3 regions of the Enterococcus sp. AMC1251 genome follow, and region 3 is predicted to be linked to each of the others. Evidence: predicted binding sites of a transcription regulator. Region 3 holds the regulator's gene; each other region holds the start of a gene.
The links. Region 3 encodes LexA, which represses DNA repair genes until DNA is damaged. Its sites were predicted from a motif close to CNAACANNTGTTNG; they were not measured.

Region 1 (6,141 bases), 630 kb from region 3:
AAAAGGCATATGATGCTGATTCTGATGTACAATTTCTATTAATTAATCAGACAGATGGTCATAGAGAAACAAAGGAAAAAGCGCAAGAATTTATGACAAATGAGCAGCTTACTATGCCACTTTATTTTGATGAAACAGGTGATAGTATGGTGAAATATGGACTTAATGCATTGCCAATGACAGTATTTATTGATAGCGATGGCATAATAAGAGGGAAATCATTAGGTGCTTTAAATGAGTCTAGTTTTAAAAGTTATTTAGATAGGATCAGGTAGAAGGATACATGTGGCAACCGTTCAGTCTATGAACTGTACTCAAGCTCAATAAAAAGAGGTGTAATGTTTTGAAAAAGATTACTCGAAATCTTATCTTATTAAACATTTGTATTTGGCTATCTGCGACTTGTGTGTATTTAGTTACTATAAAGAGCGAACAATCTTTTCTAAGAGAGAATGAGCGATTGGTTACTGAAATGGTTTCTCTGCGAAACTACGATGAATATAAAAAGAGGGAAGCCAGTCTAGCAACTAAAATGACTGACTCAGTTTTATCTCAGGTTTGTCCGATTGTTCAAGTGAGTGAAGAAGCTTCAGAAGTTATTATTAATAATATGAAAACAACCTATTCTAATTTCCAAAAAAATGAAATTGAAACGATTATTTCATTTAATATGAGTGTTAATCAGTCGGCTAGTAGAATCGTTAAACTTAGAGCGGTATATACAAAAAACAAAGATCAGTGGTTAATGAGTCATTATAATTACATCTAAAGAAAAGAGGTATGGAATGAAGAAAAAATATTTGCTTATATTGGGGATTGTTTTAATACTGTTTGGAATTAGTTTTTGGCAATATTCTTCTTATGCGGAGAATAAAAAGAAGGAAGCAATACAAGAATTTAAAGAATACAATGAAACGCTTGTCTACGATATATTTTACTATTCACCTAATATTTCTAATGAAGAAAAACGAGCTAGCTTGAAAAAAAGGATGGAGACAAAGTTAGTAGATTCAATGTGTCCACCAATTCCAGAGATAAGTAAACCAGCTACTGAACCTGTAAATGAATTCTTAGATATGAAGACGAAAGAAATAGAAAGTATTTCTGATGGGAAAAGAAAAGTGACAACTACATTCACGATTAAGACACCACAAGGAAGGGAATTCCCACAAAAAGTGGAAGCAGAGTATAAAGAGAAAAATGATAAATGGATTATGCAAACAATCCAACCGATAGGTGAATGATAAAAAGATATCAAAAAAGCTGACAAGCGATTTTTATCATATGTCGTGATAACACTTGGTAATAAATTGAGCTCTAGGTTCTTTCTACATGTAGTCTGTAGAAAGAATCTAGAGTTCGATTTTTTTATATTACTAAGAGTGAGTCACTATGACTATTTACCACTTATTTAGAAAGTAATTTAACTAAAGTGTATTGTTTTTTACCTTTTCTAACAATAATGAATTTTCCATCAAAGCTATTTTCTGCTGTAACTACAAAGTCTAATTCTTTGATACGATCACCATTGATTGAAATGGCACCATTTGAAATATCTTCTCTAGCTTGGCGTTTAGAAGGTTCGATTCCAAGTTCAATCAACCAATCGACAAGATTTTGATTTAGTGTTTCTGTTTCTATTGTCGGCATATTTTTAAAGCCTTCTTCAATTTGTTTTGACGTTAGCGTTTTGACGTTACCAGAAAATAATGCAGATGAAATCGCTAAAGCATCGTTAAGATCCGCTTCACTATGAACAAACTTCGTCATTTCTGCAGCTAATACACGTTGGGCTTCACGTAAATGTGGTTCTGTTTGGACTTTAACTTCTAAGGCCTCAATTTCTTCTTTTGTTAAGAAGGTAAAGAATTTTAAGTATTTGATTACGTCACGGTCGTCTTGGTTTACCCAGAATTGGTAGAATTCGTAAGGCGTTGTTTTTTCTGGATCTAACCAAACCGCGCCACCAGCTGTCTTACCAAATTTTGTTCCGTCTGCTTTTAGCATCAATGGAATCGTTAAACCAAAGGCCTTTGCATCTGCTCCTTCTTTTTTACGGATTAAGTCTAATCCTGCTGTGATATTGCCCCATTGATCGGCACCACCAATCTGCAAGCGAACGTTATTATTTTGGAATAAATGTAAAAAGTCCATTGATTGTAAGATTTGGTAAGTAAATTCTGTAAACGAAATCCCTGTTTCTAAACGGCTTGCTACAATATCTTTACCAAGCATTGTGTTGATATTGAAGAACTTTCCATAATCTCTTAAGAAATCTAAAAGAGTCAGATTGTGTGTCCAGTCGTAATTGTTTACTAAGGTTAATGTATTATCTGTATCCACTGCAAATAATTTTTCCATTTGCTTTGTTAAAGCATCAACGTTGTATTGTATTGTTTCCATTGTTTGTAGTTGACGTTCTGTTGTACGTCCACTGGGATCTCCGATGGATCCTGTTGCGCCACCGATTAAAATAAATGGATGATGTCCAAAAGCTTGGAATCTTTTTAGCATCATAAAAGGAATCAAGTGTCCAATATGCATACTATCTCCTGTAGGATCGACACCGCAATATAGTGAAATGCTCTCGGTTTCAACGTATTCACGTAAACCTTCGCTGTCTGTTTGTTGGTTAATGGCGTCGCGCCATTCTAATTCATCAATAATGTTTTTCAAGTTTCTTCTCCCTTTCTTAAGTAAAATAAAAAATCCCATAGACTAATAGTCTATGGGACGAATTTCGCCGTGTTACCACCCAAATTGTATACGAAAAAACATATACCTCTCAAATCTGTATCGTAGATAGACGCCTACTTACGGTAGGAAACTAAAAGTGTAATTCACAAAAATGTGTATGGCAGCTCTCACTAGACGCTGACTCTCTGAGATAGGGACATGTTTGCTACTTCGCTTTATCAATGTTTGATATTCTATATTGTAATTGTAGCAATTCTACAATAAATACGAAGAGTTGTCAATTTTTTATTCCTGTTCATTTGGTGGATTAGAGGATTTTTCATTGGCAGAATGGATCGGTTTGACTTTTAGGATATCCAAAAAGAAAGTAAAAATAGGAATACCGACAATCAATCCCCAAACACCAAATAATCGTTCACTGATTAGTAAAATAACGAATGTATAAAAAATTGGTAATTCTGTTTTGCTAGACATAAGTTTAGGGTTTAATACATAAGACTCAAATAAATGAACAATGATGATCACCGCTAAAATATACAGTACATCGTTGATTCCCCCCTCAGAATAAGCAATAAAACTTAGTGGGATACAAGAAATAATTACACCTGCGACAGGGATTAAACTCAAAATGAAAACCATAAGAGCCAAACTTGGCAATTGATGAAATCCAATCAAAGCTAAACAAATTGTTGTAATACTAGTATTAACAACAGCAATAAAAAATTGAGCTTCCATAACAACACCAAAGGTATTGACAAACTTATCAGCAAAATAATAAATATCTTGAAAGAACCAGTCAAAATCACTTTTCAAAAACAGTTTAGAAAACTCTGTCATTTGTTTTTTCTCAATCATAAAAAAGAAGCTCAAGATGAAAGAAAGAACAAAAGAAAGACCAATAGAACCTATGTCTTGAATATAACGCAAGATCATACTTGCACCATTTTGAATTTGCGTCATTAGATTAGATTTCTCTAAATAATCATCAATAACTGCGAGCAGCTGATTATGATTATCGCCTGGATTTTGGTAAAAATGAACAACTGAATTGTACATTTGAACCGTTTGATGGATGAGGACGGGTACATATTTTGTAATTGCTAAGTAGGTCACAAAAATAATTAAAGAGTACGTTAATAAAACAAGTACAAGCGAAGGGACTTTTAAAAAGCGCTGAACAAATTTCACGAAATGGAGCGCTAAAAATGTGAAAATAAAGGTTAATAAAATCATTGTGATCATACTTCTAGCCAAAAATAAAATAAAAATAACAACAATTAAAACAAAAAAACGTCTTAACCGTATATTTTGAACAAATTTTTCATAAACTGACACGGACTTCACTCCTTCTAATTAATAATACATATAAGATAACTATAATGCTTTTTCCTATTTTAAGATAGTAGTTTCATCTATTTAAAAAAATTTATATATATATATAATTTTAAAAAGATGTTCCCCTTTACAAAAAGAACGCATGTTCGTATAATTGTTTATGAAATACAACAAGGAGAGGAATGCTATGTTTTTTGATTATGAAAAAGAACCCAGAAGAGTGATTCTTTGTATAGATGTAAAATCTTTTTATGCTTCAGTCGAATGTGTCGCAAGAGATTTTGATCCACTTGAAAAAATGCTAATCGTGATGAGTCATGCAGAAAATAGTGGTGGTCTCGTTCTAGCTTCTTCTCCGAAAGCGAAAGAAGTTCTTGGTATCACCAACGTAACACGCAAGTATGATGTACCGAATCATCCTGAATTGGTCATTGTTCCGCCACGAATGAATGAGTACATCAAGGAGAATATGAAAATCAATGAGATTTATAAAGAATATGTAGCGGATGAAGATTTACATATTTATTCGATCGATGAATCGTTTTTAGATGTGACAGCTAGTTGGAAATTATTTGGACAAACACCCATAGAATTAGCTCAGATCATCCAGCAAAGAATTAAAAAAGAGACAGGATTAGCGATTACAGTCGGTATTGGGGACAATCCTTTATTGGCAAAAGTAGCGATGGATATCGAAGCCAAGCATAGTGAGAAACGCTTAGCACAATGGCATTATGAGGATGTACCTGAAAAAATCTGGACAATTGAATCGATGACAGATATGTGGGGGATCGGTCATCAATTAGAGAAACGACTAAATAATTTAGGGATTCGTTCAGTGTATGATTTGGCGCACGCAGATTTGAATAATCTAAAAAGAAATTTAGGCATCATTGGGGAACAGCTGTATGCTCATTCGCATGGCATCGATCGCAGCCGTTTATCCGAAAAATACATACCAAAAGAACGGTCTTATAATAATTCTCAGATTTTGATGCGGGATTACTTAAGACAAGACGAAATCGAGGTGGTGATCCGAGAAATGGCGGAACAAGTAGCAGCCAGACTTAGAAAAGCTCATTGTCAGACTGAATGTGTTCATCTATCCATCGGTTGTTCAAGAGCTGGTAGGTCAGGTGGATCAGGTTTTTCAAGGCAAATGAAGGTGCCTCTAACGAATAGTAGTAAGACCTTGATTGATCATTGTCTAATGATTTTCAGACAGCATTGGCATGGAGAAGAAGTACGACATATTGGAATTACCTATTCCAAGCTGAATTATAATACTTATGTACAACTAGATTTATTTCATGAACCAGATGAACAGATGAAAGAACAAAAACTAGATCAGTTGATTGATGAGATCCGTCAGCGTTTTGGCTATGTTTCTTTGGTTCATGCAAGTTCAGTATCGTCTGGTGGTACAGCAATTTCAAGAGCATCATTAGTCGGTGGGCATGCAGGGGGAATGGAGGGCTTACAATGAGTAAAGAACGGGATTATTATTTTGAACAATATGAAGATCGAAAGATGAAAAAATGGGCAGGGTTTTATTTATCTGAACATACTGCAATCATTGAACAAGAGAAAAAAAGACAGCCAACTGAAAAGAAAATTCAAATGAGTTGGATGGAAATCGACGAAGTTTTAGCGCAAGCTTTTCAAAATCAAATTGAAGTGAGGATTCAAAAAGAAGAATTAGATTGTGAAGGGGATTATGGCGCGGATATTATCGGCATGATTCAAGGACATGATGCGTTAGGAATTTATGTGGAGGGGCATAAGATTGGCTATGATGAGATCCGTCATGTCCAGTTGCATAAAAAAACTAACATCTAACGTTAAATACTGTATTAAAGTTAGATGTTAGTTTTAGTTTTTAGTAGCGAGAAATTAGAAAGAATTGCACGAAAGCCAGGAAGATCATTATTAAAGCAATTAGCCCACAGATGATTGAATGAAGACGCTTATGCATCATTACAATTGCAACGAACTCTCTTAAAAAAGCATTCGGTAAAAAGTAAAAGGCTGTTTTTGCACCAATTCCATCTACTTTCAGATTAGCTATTTTCGCAAAAAGACCTGCACGAAATAGGTGGAAATTATTAG
Region 2 (6,141 bases), 860 kb from region 3:
TAGACCAGTTGCGCCTAACAGGATCAAATCAACTTCATGATCTTTGGGTAGCTGTTTAGCGATCAGTGACTTGGGAGAACCATATTCAATGACACTAGCTACTTTTTCACAACCATGTTCTTTCGCTTGCTTTTTGTATCCTTCAAGTGTTTGTTTCGCCATTTCTGATGCTTGTTCAGCTAAAACACCATCAAAAGAAGAAACAGATTGAAATGCGCGTGTGTCAATAATATGAGCTAATAGTAATTCTGCATCATTTCTTACAGCGACATTCATTGCTTTTTGAAAAGCCAATTCTGCTTCAGACGATCCATCAACGGCAACCATGATTTTACGATAATTTTGTAACATTGTGATCACTCCTTCCAAATAGTTGAGAATAGATAGTTTTTAATACGTTAATTGTAGAACAAAACCGTGAAAAAGGAAAATAAAAAAGAAGATCCTATCATAGTATCTTCTTGGCAAACATAACACTAAATACAGACGAAATCACAAGCAAACTAAAAATATAGAGCAATGAGAAAAATTTTAGGTTAAAGATCCCAACTAAAATACCAATGGCGGCTAGGATTAGATAAAAAATACCAAACTGGTGTAAAAACTGTTTATTTTCATCAAGTTCACCATTGTGCATTAGTGGCAGAAAAATAGTTGACTTCTTTAATAAATAAATGCCGATAATAACTAATAACGTTGCTGATACAAAAATAAGAGTGCGAATCATAGTTAAACCTCCATCAAATAAAAAACAATTTGCATTTCGCAAATTGTTCGATAATTTAAATAAAAATGGTAAAATCCGTTGATGCCGTTATTCGTCCTATAGTATTGAACCCGCAAACAAAGCAGGTGGGTTCCACGACTGACAGCTTCGAACTACCAAGTGATAAGGCATGTTACCAGCTTAGGTACCAGAAGGATCCCTAGATATCAATAAAATGTTCGGTCAACACACAAAAAAGACAACGCGTACATCACAGATTTACCATCTTTATAATAGCACAACATAGCTTAAACAGCAAAGAGAGCGCTTAGCTGTTTAAGCGAATTATTATTTAGACTTACTTTCTTTTTTCCAGTTTTGGATTCGTTGATACTGTTGGTGTAATGCTTGTTCATACTTTCCAGTATCGATTGGTTCATAATAGTGAGCATTCTTTATTTTATCAGGTAGATACTGCTGATAAACCCAAGCATTTTCGAAGTTATGAGGATACTGGTATCCAATTCCCCGATTCAATTCTTCAGCGCCAGAATAATGACTATCACGTAAATGATTCGGAACATCTCCAGCTTTTCCTTCTCTTATATCAGCGAGGGCAGCATCGATTGCACTGATGGCAGAATTGGATTTTGGTGACAAGCATAGATCGATAACTACACTAGCAAGTGGAATGCGTGCTTCGGGAAAACCGAGTTTTTCAGCGGCTTGAACAGCAGTTATCGTACGAGCAGCTGCAGGCGGGTTTCCTAACCCAATATCTTCATAAGCAATCACCATTAAACGGCGACAAATAATTGGTAAATCACCAGCCTCAACTAATCTACCCAGATAATGAAGGGCTGCATCTGTGTCACTGCCTCGAATCGATTTTTGAAAAGCAGAGATCACATCGTAATGAGCATCACCGTTTTTATCATGAGTTAACGCTTTGCGTTGCACACATTCTTCAATGATCGAAAGGGTAATGTTAATCTCTTTATTTTCATTTTCAGGTGTTGATTTTACAGCTAATTCGAGCCCGTTTAAGGCACTGCGCAAGTCGCCGTTTGTTGCACGTGATAAATGTTGCAATGCTTTTTCTTCTAAAATAACTGGAAACTCTCCTAAGCCACGTTTAGAATCAGACAGGGCTTCTTTGACAGCTTTTTGAATATCTAACTCAGTTAATGGTTTGACTTCAAAAATTTGTGTCCGACTCCGAATAGCTGGATTGATTGTAATATATGGATTTTCAGTTGTTGCACCAATCATAATAATTCGACCACTCTCAAGATGTGGCAATAGGAAATCTTGTTTTGTCTTGTCTAAACGATGAACTTCATCTAATAATAAGATCACTGTGCCACTCATTTTTGCTTCTTCAGCGACAATTTGTAGGTCTTTTTTAGTATCTGTTGCAGCATTCAATAGGCGAAAAGCATAATTTGTAGAACCTGCGATCGCACTAGCAATACTAGTTTTACCTGTACCAGGTGGACCATATAAAATCATAGATGAAAGCATACGAGCTTCTACCATTCTACGAATAATTTTTCCTGATCCAACAAGATGTTGTTGGCCAACGACTTCATCTAAATTACGTGGACGCATGCGATAAGCTAATGGTTTTTGCATCGTTGAACCTCCTTATTTTAAAAGCTGAAAGAGCTGTTTAATCTTTTTTCTGAAAGAGTAGCCTATGACGCTAGATAAAAAATTCTTTATTTTTTATTATACCACAATGAACGTACGTTTGCATTTGAGTTTATTTAGTCGATTAAACCAAGAAGAAATATTGATTTATCTTACTAATCGTTTGCTATTTCAATGGATAATAGGCCTAGATTCGTGTATGATAGGAAGTGGTGAAAAATAATGAATGATACGATAAATTTTTTTAATACAAAATCAACAGAAGAGATCGCTCAGTTTTTATTAGGAATGTACTTAGAACATGAAACTGAATCTGGCATACTTGCTGGTTATATCGTTGATACAGAAGCGTATTTAGGTCCAGAAGATAAGGCAGCTCATAGTTTTGGATTGCGGAATACGCCGCGGTTGAAAGCGATGTATGAAAAACCGGGAACAATTTATTTATATACAATGCATACGCATTTGATTTTAAATATGGTGACGCAAGAAAAAGGTCAACCTCAAGGGGTCATGATCCGCGCCATCGAACCTGTTGAAGGAATCAAAAAAATGGAAGAAAATCGCAAAGGGCGTAAAGGAATCGAGTTATCTAATGGACCAGGAAAACTAGTCGCTGCTTTAGGAATTGACAAAGAATTGTATGGTCAATCGATCTTTGATAGTTCATTACGAATCGTTCCCCAAAAAAGAAAAACGCCTAAAAAAATCATTTCACTTCCTCGAATTGGAATTCCTAACAAAGGGATTTGGACGGAATGGCCATTAAGGTATATCGTTTCAGGAAACCCTTATATCTCAAAACAAAGAAGAAGTGATATTGATCAAAAAGACTTTGGTTGGAAGGAAGAAAATAAATGAAAAAAGTAACGATGTTAACTTATTTAGATCAACAAATTACCAAGAAAATCACAGAATATGATGTAGCTCTTGATTGGGACAGTAAAAACCATATAATTGAGGTTGTCTTTCGTTTGTTTGCTGAAAATATTACTCATGAACAAATCGATGATGCACAAGGAACAGTTTCAGAAGAAGAAATCATTGAATTTGAAGATGGTATTTTGTTTTATAATCCTGACAAATCTTCTTTAGCTGAGGAAGAATTTCTAGCGGCCATTCCTTATGAGGGCAAAAAAGGAATCAAACAGTCTGTGCTGGATGGTTTTGTCGATTATTTAAATGATGTTTTAACAGAAGGGCAAAGTGATTTATTAGATTTTTTAACAGATGAAGAACAAGAAGTATTCGAGTTGAAATGGTCGCAAGAAGCTTTTGAAAACTACGTTCAAAAGTATCAAAAAGCAGAGGGCGATACATATATCGCTTATCCAAGCTATTAAAAGAGGTGATCGTATGAAATGGACAGAAGTAAAAGTTGAAACAGCCAGTGAAGCGGTTGAAGCAATCTCCAATATTATGATGGAAGCAGGAGCTAGTGGTGTTGCTATTGAAGATTCTTTAGATGTAGAAAATTTCCAAAGTGATCTTTATGGAGAATTACTTGATAAAGAACAATTCACGCATATCAAAGATGGGGCTTTGATAATGGCTTATTTTCCTGAAACAACTTTTTTACCAGAAATACTTCCTTTTATTAAAGAAAGTATTACCCGTTTACCTGAATTTGGGCTTGCAATCGGTAAAAATGAAGTGAGTGTTAGTGAAGTTGCTGAAAGTGATTGGGCGACAGCGTGGAAAAAATATTATCATCCCGTTCGTGTGACCCGTTTTCTAACGATTGTTCCAAGTTGGGAAAAATATGAGGCACATGATGAGTTTGAAAAAATAATTACCCTAGATCCTGGAATGGCTTTTGGAACAGGAACGCATCCAACAACACGATTAACGTTACAAGCTTTGGAAACCGTGTTGCGAGGAGACGAAACGCTTCTTGATGTTGGGACAGGCTCTGGTGTATTGAGTATTGCGAGTAAATATTTGGGGGCAAAAGAAGTTTTCGCCTATGATTTAGATGAAGTGGCTGTGACTGCGGCAAAAGAAAACATGGACATGAATCCAATCGCAAGGGATGTTCACGTTTCAGCTAATGACTTGTTGAAAGACGTAACGATCGAAGCAGATGTGATCGTAGCGAATATTTTAGCAGATATCATTACCTTGATGATCGAAGATGCTTGGCGTTTATTGAAAACTGATGGAACATTGATCGTTTCTGGCATCATTCATGAGAAAAAAGCGATGATTATAGAAAAAATGACAGCAGCAGGTTTTCTTGTGGATCAGATTTTTCAACAGGGAGATTGGTATGCGATTCTTTTAAAGAAAATAGAGGAAGAGTAAGATGCAGCGTTACTTTTTAACGGAACCTTATGAATCCAAAGAGCGTTATACGATCACGGGAGAAAATTATCATCATATCGTTCGAGTGATGCGAATGGAGTCTGAGCAGCAAGTTTTTTTGGCTTTTAGCGATCGTTTAGCGATTATTGCTGAAATCATCGAAATTACAGAAGCAGCGGTTTATTTAAAAGAAGTCAGTAAAGAACAAGCAGAAAAAGAATTGCCAGTTAATGTTACGATTGCTTGCGGTTATCCTAAAGGGGATAAACTGGAATGGGTGGTCCAAAAAGGAACGGAACTTGGTAGTCATAAATTTCTTGGGTTTCCAGCTAAAGCATCTGTTGTAAAATGGGACTATAAAAAATTGGCCAAAAAGACTGAACGCTTGAAAAAAATTGCGGTAGAAGCTGCTGAGCAATCTCATCGTCAGTTTGTACCAGATATTGTATTGTTAGAGAAAGAACAAGAGTTGCTCGATGTTTTTTCTAGTTATGACAAAGTGTTGATTGCTTATGAAGAGTCTGCAAAAGTTGGGGAACGCAGTCGCTTTGCAACAGCACTTTCAGAATTAAGTGTTGGAGAGTCAATATTGATTGTTTTTGGACCAGAAGGTGGTTTTTCATTAGCTGAAATTGAAAATTTTCAAGAATGTGGTGGTATTATTTGTGGATTAGGTCCGCGAATTTTACGTGCTGAAACAGCACCATTATATGCTTTAAGCGCCATCAGTTATCAATTTGAATTAGTGTAAGGTTTAGGGGGTTATTTATGGAGTTAGAGTTGCAGCGAATTTCAATTATGTTAATAGATCCATCATTTACAGATCAACAGTTCACAGAAGAAATCCTTTTTTTAAAAGAATTTCCTGTTCGTTCAATTTTTGTTTTACCTTATAATGTTTCAAGAGCAAAACAATTATTAACAGGAACAATGATTCAAGTAGGCAGTTTCGTTGATTTCCCACTAGGACGCGGGACGTTAGCAAAAAAAGCATTTGAAACTGGACAGTTATATAGAGATGGTGCGTCAGATGTTTTTATAACCATGGAACCTGAACAGCTAGAAATTTATGGAAATCAAAGTTATCAAACTTTGGAGCAGCTATCATTTGGACGAAAAGCTTTGGGATTCTTTTTAGACAGTAGCCATTTGACGGATAGCCAAAAACAAGTAGTAACCATGGAGCTTGCCAAGTCGAATGTCAGTGTAGTTTCTTTAGGAGTGGGGTTGACAATGGAGCAAGCGATTCATGATATAAGCATTTTTAGAATGGGACGCAAAAAACAAATGACTTTTCAAATAAACGTCAAAGCGCCAACGCTACTTGAAATTGAACTTCTTTTTCAAGCAGGAGCATCTTATATCGGAATTAATAATGGTCGTGAAATTTTACCTTTAATTTCAAAATCAAATTAAGATTTGAGGAATTGAAAATCAAAAAAATTGTTAGTATAATAAAAGATATTGGAAGTGCTACT
Region 3 (6,141 bases):
AACGCCAAATTTTTCGGCAATTCCCCAAAGAGTATCACCAGAGGATACGGTATACGATTGTGAAGCAACTGTACTACTTTGTCCAATCGTTGATTGATCTGAAGATGGGCTTTCGTATGTTACAGGCGTTACAGTATTCCCGCTATCGTAAGCAGTTAAACCATAGGTGGAAATTAGCCAATTCAATTTGCTTGCATAATTAGGATCGGTAGCATACCGACCAGCTAAAGCTGCCGTAGCATCCATATAACTAGTTGTATTGCTTTTCCAGACTCCTGAATAATGATAATTACCACTAGAAGCTAAAGTTGTTTTAAGAACGTTAGCATGATCTTGAAAAGAGTCGGTGTATGAAGGATAACTCCTAAAAGGTTCAGTAAGTGTTACCCATTCACCATTCAGGTATTCTGAAGTTGGCATGTAAACAGTTTGTCCACCGTAACTTCCCTTGACACCGAATAAATTATAATTTGGTGCAGCAGCTAAACCAGAGGTGCCATAGCTACTTTCTAATAATGCTTGAGCGATCATGACAGATGCATATAAGTCATTCGCATCAGCCACTGAAGCAGCTGAATATCCAATAGAATCAATAAATGCTTGCTGAGAAATTTCCCCTTGCGCTTCAACTTCTGTTGCTTGAGCTCCCACTGGCAATAGATTTCCTGCGATTGGAAGAAATACTAATGAAGTTCCCATAACAGACGCAACACGTTTGCGATTGATTTTATATTTTTTTTGCTGGTGCCTACCACTTCTTGTTCTGATCTCATCCATCCATTTGTTCCTCCTCAATAGAACATCATATCGTTAGTTTACCCGGATACTTTTTTATAAACAATTAATTACCCTTGAGATTTAAAATTTTAAACCAAGTGTAATCCAGCTGAAATCTTTGTTTTATTGTTCTTTTCAATATTTGTTTTATCTGGTTGACGTGGTGTAAGTTATTAAAACACATTTCTGGCTATGAATACCGTTGTTCCAAGTTTATTAGTTTTTTTTTAATAAATAACAAAATATTACAATCATTACAGAACATTACGGAAAATAACTCAAATAGTTTGAGTCGATCAAAAATTCATGAATAGGGTTTTGGAAAGCACCCTGTTACAGCGAAATAGAAACCAGTCTAAAATAACTCGAAAAGTTATTTTAGACTGGTTTCTATTTTTAAATCACTTCTATTTTATAAATTATTGTATTTTGAAATAACATTATCAACAGTAAATCCAAATTCTTTTAAGACTAAATCTCCGGGAGCGGAAGCACCGAAGCGATCAATCGTTACAGTTGTGCCAGCAGTTCCGACATAACGTTCCCAACCAAAAGGTGAAGCCGCTTCGATCGCAACTCGTTTCGTTACATCTTTAGGTAAAATAGAGTCTTTATAATCAGCTGTTTGTTTTTCAAACAAATCAAAACTTGGCATCGAAACAACGGAAACATCTTTCCCTTGTTCATCTAATGCTTTTTGAGCTTCAATAGCTAAATTTACTTCTGAACCTGTTGCAATCAAGATCCCTTCTGGTTTTTCACCTTTTTGTTTAGAAATCACATAGGCACCTTTTTGAACAAGTTCACCTGCGTTTTCTTTCGTACCTTCAATAACAGGTAAGTTTTGACGGCTTAGAACTAAAACAGTTGGAGCATCTTTTGTTGTCATTGCAATTTTCCATGCAGCAACGGTTTCGTTACCATCAGCTGGACGAATCACTTGTACACCTGGCATGCAACGGATACTTGCTAATTGTTCGACAGGCTCATGAGTTGGTCCATCTTCTCCAACAGCCACAGAATCATGTGTCAATACATACGTTACAGGTGTATTTTGAATTGCTGCTAAGCGTACTGCAGGACGTAAATAATCTGTAAACACAAAGAATGTTCCACCATAAACACGGCTACCTCCGTGTAACTGAATTCCATTCATAGCAGCAGCCATTGCAAATTCACGCACACCAAACCAAATATTGCGACCTTCATATTGACCAGGCTCAAAATCTTTTTCTGCTGCTACCATTGTATTGTTTGAAGCAGACAAGTCAGCAGAACCGCCCCAGAAACCAGGTACAGCTTTAGAAATTGCTTGAATTGTTTCTTTGCTTGTAACGCGGCTAGCTGCACTTGAACCTACTTCATATGTTGGTAATTCACGATCCCAATTTTCAGGAAGTTCATCAGCAAAAGCTTGTTTAAATTGTTTCGCTAATTCAGGATGTTCTTTTTTGTAGTTTTCAAACATAGCATTCCACGTATCTTCTGCTTTTCCGCCTTTTTCCACCATTGTTTCTTTAAAGCGTGCAGCAACTTCTTCTGGAACAGTAAAATCAGGGTACTCCCAACCATAAACGGCTTTAGCTACAGCGATACCATCGGCTCCGATTGGTGCACCATGAACAGACGATGTACCTTCTTTTGGTGCGCCGTAGCCGATAACGGTTTTGACTTCGATCAATGTCGGTTTGTCTGATTCCGCTTTTGCTGATTCAATTGCTTTAGAAATCTCTTCTAAATCATTGCCATCTTTTACTAGGATATGTTGCCAACCATAAGCTTCATAACGAGTGCCAACGTTTTCTGTGAACGCTTTTGATGTTGGGCCATCTAAAGAGATATCATTTGAATCGTATAACACGATCAATTTGCCTAATTTCATGTGTCCAGCCATAGAACTTGCTTCCTGAGAAACCCCTTCCATCAAGTCACCATCACCGCATAATGCATAGGTATAATGATCAATTACTGAAAAACTATCTCGATTATAGGTTGCGGCAGTATGAGCCTCGGCCATCGCCATACCAACAGCCATCGCAATTCCTTGACCCAAAGGCCCTGTCGTTGCTTCAACACCATCTGTGTGATGCACTTCTGGATGTCCAGGCGTTTTACTATCCCATTGACGGAAGCTTTTTAGATCATCCATTGTTACACCGTAACCTGCTAAGTGAAGCAAGCTATAAAGCATTGCTGAACCGTGACCAGCAGAAAGAATGAAACGGTCTCTATCTACCCAATTTGTTGACGTTTTTGGGTTTACTTTCAAGTGTTTTGTCCAAAGTGCATATGCCATAGGTGCTGCACCCATTGGTAGTCCAGGATGGCCTGAATTTGCTTTTTGAACTGCTTCGATACTCAATGTACGAATCGTATTGACGCCTAACTGATCAGTGTTGTCGAACAAAAAAATCATCTCCTATTTAGGTTTTTTTTACCTTTATTATCTATATCTTATCGTATTTCGTTTATGAAAGCAATTACTTTTAGTAAAAACAACTAAAATTATTTTCGATTATGTAATCCTCTAGCTTTTTGGATATTTTTCAGCTTCTCTGGTGTTACGTCATTTCCTTTAGGGTCTACTACCTTCATACCTTCGATATGATGACGCATGCCACCTCTAAAAGCAGCTAAATATTCTTGGCGAAGTACTGATTGTTCTGCTTTTTCTTTCTCAGTTAATTCACTTTCTTTCGCTTTTTTGGCAAGTTCATTGATACGGTTCATTTTTTCAGATGATAACATACTTCTGCCTCCTTATTTTAAAAGGTTGAACAAGCTGATTCAACCTTTTCTTTCAGAACAAGCCTAAGTGGCTAGACAAGTTTACTTTCCAAGTCTATCTTATAAGAAGAGCGCAAAAAATACAACTATATTCTTATCAAAAATATGAAATGACTTTGTTCATGTATAGAAATTATCATTATTTATGTCGGTCATTTTTTACAAAGATTTTAACATAAATACTTTTTTCAAAAAACACGAACGCTTGTTTGATTCCTGTATAAAACTATGGTACACTGAAATTATAAATTGAAAGAAGGTGCGGGTTTTGGTGAAACGTACAGACACAAGACAAATCGAAGTATTAAAATATATATATGAACAAGTTGAGCTCAAAGGCTATCCACCAACTGTAAGAGAAATTGGAAAAGCCGTAGACCTATCTTCAACATCTACTGTTCACGGACACCTAGCTCGATTAGAAAAAAAAGGGCTGATTTTACGTGATCCTACGAAGCCAAGAGCGATTGAATTGACCCCAGATGGTCTTGAAAAAATTGGTGTAAAACCGACAGTTATCCCCATGCTTGGTGTTGTTACAGCTGGTGAGCCTATCTTAGCTGTAGAAGAAGCCTCTGACTTTTTCCCTCTTCCGCCTGATTTGGTAGCAGAAGAAAATGCGTTATTCATGCTGACTATCAGAGGTGAAAGTATGATCAACGCTGGTATTTTAGATGGTGATCAAGTGATCGTTCGCAAACAAAGCGCTGCATCAAATGGTGATATCGTTATTGCGATGACAGATGAAGATGAAGCAACATGTAAACGATTCTTTAAAGAAACAGATCATATTCGTTTACAACCAGAGAATGATGCATTAGACCCAATTATTTTAAATAATGTAAGTATATTAGGAAAAGTTGTTGGGTTATATCGCAATCATATCTAGATAACAAAAAAAACATACTAACGACAGTATGTTTTTTTGTTATCTAGACAACCTTTACTTAATCCACAGCTACTTTGCGCTGATATGTCTCAAATTGATGTGCATAGCTATTTTTTTCGTCCTGTTCACCTTCGCTTAGATTGATCAATGTCCAATCATCCCAAACAATAGCAGGAAATTTCGTATCTCCATCAAATAAATGATGGATAACTGTACGGTACAATACATCGCAATACGGTAAAAAATCTTCGTATATTGCTGAACCGCCCGCAATAAATGTAATACCTGAGAACGTATTTGCGTACTCAAGAACTTCACTCACACTATGAAATACAACAACTCCGTCAGCAGAATATTTTTTATCCTTAGTTAGAACAATCGTTTGACGATTTGGTAATGGACGGCTTCCCATCCCCTCAAAAGTTTTTCTCCCCATGATAATGGTATTGTTTTCAGTCATTTGTTTAAAAAATTTCAAATCATTTGGTAAATGCCATGGTAATTGATTTTCTTTACCAATTATTCCTTGCTCATCTTGAGCCCATATGGCTGCTAACATCAGGAAACTCCTTTCAATTTAAACGGCAATCGGTGCCTTAATTGCTGGATGCGGATCATATCCTTCGATAAGGATATCTTCCAGTTCAAAATCAAATACTGATTTTTTTTCTTGATTTAATTTTAGTTTAGGAAACGAGCGAATTTCTCGAGTAAGTTGTTCATTCATCTGATCGATATGATTTGTATATAAATGAGCATCCCCCAAAGTGTGAATAAAATCGCCTACTTCTAAATCAGTTTCATGAGCAATTAAATGTGTTAACAATGCATAACTAGCAATATTAAAAGGAACGCCAAGAAAAACGTCACCACTTCGTTGATATAACTGACAGCTCAATTTACCATCATTCACATAAAATTGAAACATTGTATGACACGGCGGTAAAGCCATAGAAGGAATATCTTCTGGATTCCAAGCTGACACGATTAGGCGTCTTGAATCAGGTGTTTTTTTGATCATTTCAATAACATTTTTAAGTTGATCGATAAAACCGCCATTTTTGGTCTCCCAATGACGCCACTGCGCACCGTAAATATTTCCTAATTCCCCATATTTTGCAGCAAACTCATCATCCAATAAAAGTTTATCACAAAATGCTTTGTGTTCTTTTTCATAATCTCCCTTGAATATTTCATCCACAAGAACTCGACGTCCAAAATCAGTCATATCACGACCTTGGTAATCATCACTTTTAATATAACGTTCAAAAGCCCACTCATCCCAAATATGATTATTATGTTGTAAGAGATAACGAATATTTGTATCGCCATTTAAAAACCATAAAAGTTCACTTTTAATTAAGCCAAACGGTACTCGCTTAGTTGTTAACAAAGGAAAGCCTTCAGATAAATCAAAACGCATTTGGTGACCAAAGATACTTTTTGTACCTGTTCCAGTACGATCTTCTTTTAAGTGACCTTCCTTTAAAAGTTTGCGACCTAATGCTAAATATGCTTCTTCCATAGTTACTGCCTCCTAATTTTCTACAAACTCACTTAAATATGCCCAACGCTCCATTTTTTCTTCAAGTTCCTGTTCGATCGTTGATAAGCTAGACTGAAGTTGTTGTAGTTTTGTAAAATCATTCCCTTGGTGATTCATCTCTTCAGCAAGATGCGCTGCACGT

Region 1: the regulator LexA is predicted to act here: its motif matches at 4,168-4,181, upstream of AC4BBR_RS11230 (Y-family DNA polymerase).
Region 2: the regulator LexA is predicted to act here: its motif matches at 2,449-2,462, upstream of AC4BBR_RS12315 (replication-associated recombination protein A).

Annotation. Positions count from the first base shown of each region.
Region 1 covers NZ_CM177098.1:2,381,675-2,387,815, reverse strand. Annotated here, with positions in the region: gene AC4BBR_RS11255 (TlpA family protein disulfide reductase) at 1-275, shown strand, start outside; gene AC4BBR_RS11250 (hypothetical protein) at 344-769, shown strand; gene AC4BBR_RS11245 (hypothetical protein) at 786-1,244, shown strand; gene tyrS (tyrosine--tRNA ligase) at 1,408-2,715, opposite strand; T-box leader at 2,727-2,928, opposite strand; gene AC4BBR_RS11235 (AI-2E family transporter) at 2,983-4,032, opposite strand; gene AC4BBR_RS11230 (Y-family DNA polymerase) at 4,220-5,518, shown strand; gene AC4BBR_RS11225 (hypothetical protein) at 5,515-5,871, shown strand; gene AC4BBR_RS11220 (YdcF family protein) at 5,912-6,141, opposite strand, start outside.
Region 2 covers NZ_CM177098.1:2,608,343-2,614,483, reverse strand. Annotated here, with positions in the region: gene AC4BBR_RS12330 (universal stress protein) at 1-351, opposite strand, end outside; gene AC4BBR_RS12325 (hypothetical protein) at 449-727, opposite strand; RNA gene ssrS (6S RNA) at 796-989, opposite strand; gene AC4BBR_RS12315 (replication-associated recombination protein A) at 1,055-2,341, opposite strand; partial or broken gene AC4BBR_RS12310 (DNA-3-methyladenine glycosylase) at 2,582-3,281, shown strand; gene AC4BBR_RS12305 (DUF3013 family protein) at 3,217-3,702, shown strand; gene prmA (50S ribosomal protein L11 methyltransferase) at 3,716-4,663, shown strand; gene AC4BBR_RS12295 (16S rRNA (uracil(1498)-N(3))-methyltransferase) at 4,665-5,414, shown strand; gene AC4BBR_RS12290 (deoxyribose-phosphate aldolase) at 5,432-6,079, shown strand.
Region 3 covers NZ_CM177098.1:1,748,239-1,754,379, forward strand. Annotated here, with positions in the region: gene AC4BBR_RS08155 (glucosaminidase domain-containing protein) at 1-777, opposite strand, end outside; gene tkt (transketolase) at 1,190-3,184, opposite strand; gene AC4BBR_RS08165 (DUF896 family protein) at 3,283-3,525, opposite strand; gene lexA (transcriptional repressor LexA) at 3,824-4,453, shown strand; gene AC4BBR_RS08175 (dihydrofolate reductase) at 4,512-5,012, opposite strand; gene AC4BBR_RS08180 (thymidylate synthase) at 5,031-5,978, opposite strand; gene AC4BBR_RS08185 (ABC-F family ATP-binding cassette domain-containing protein) at 5,991-6,141, opposite strand, start outside.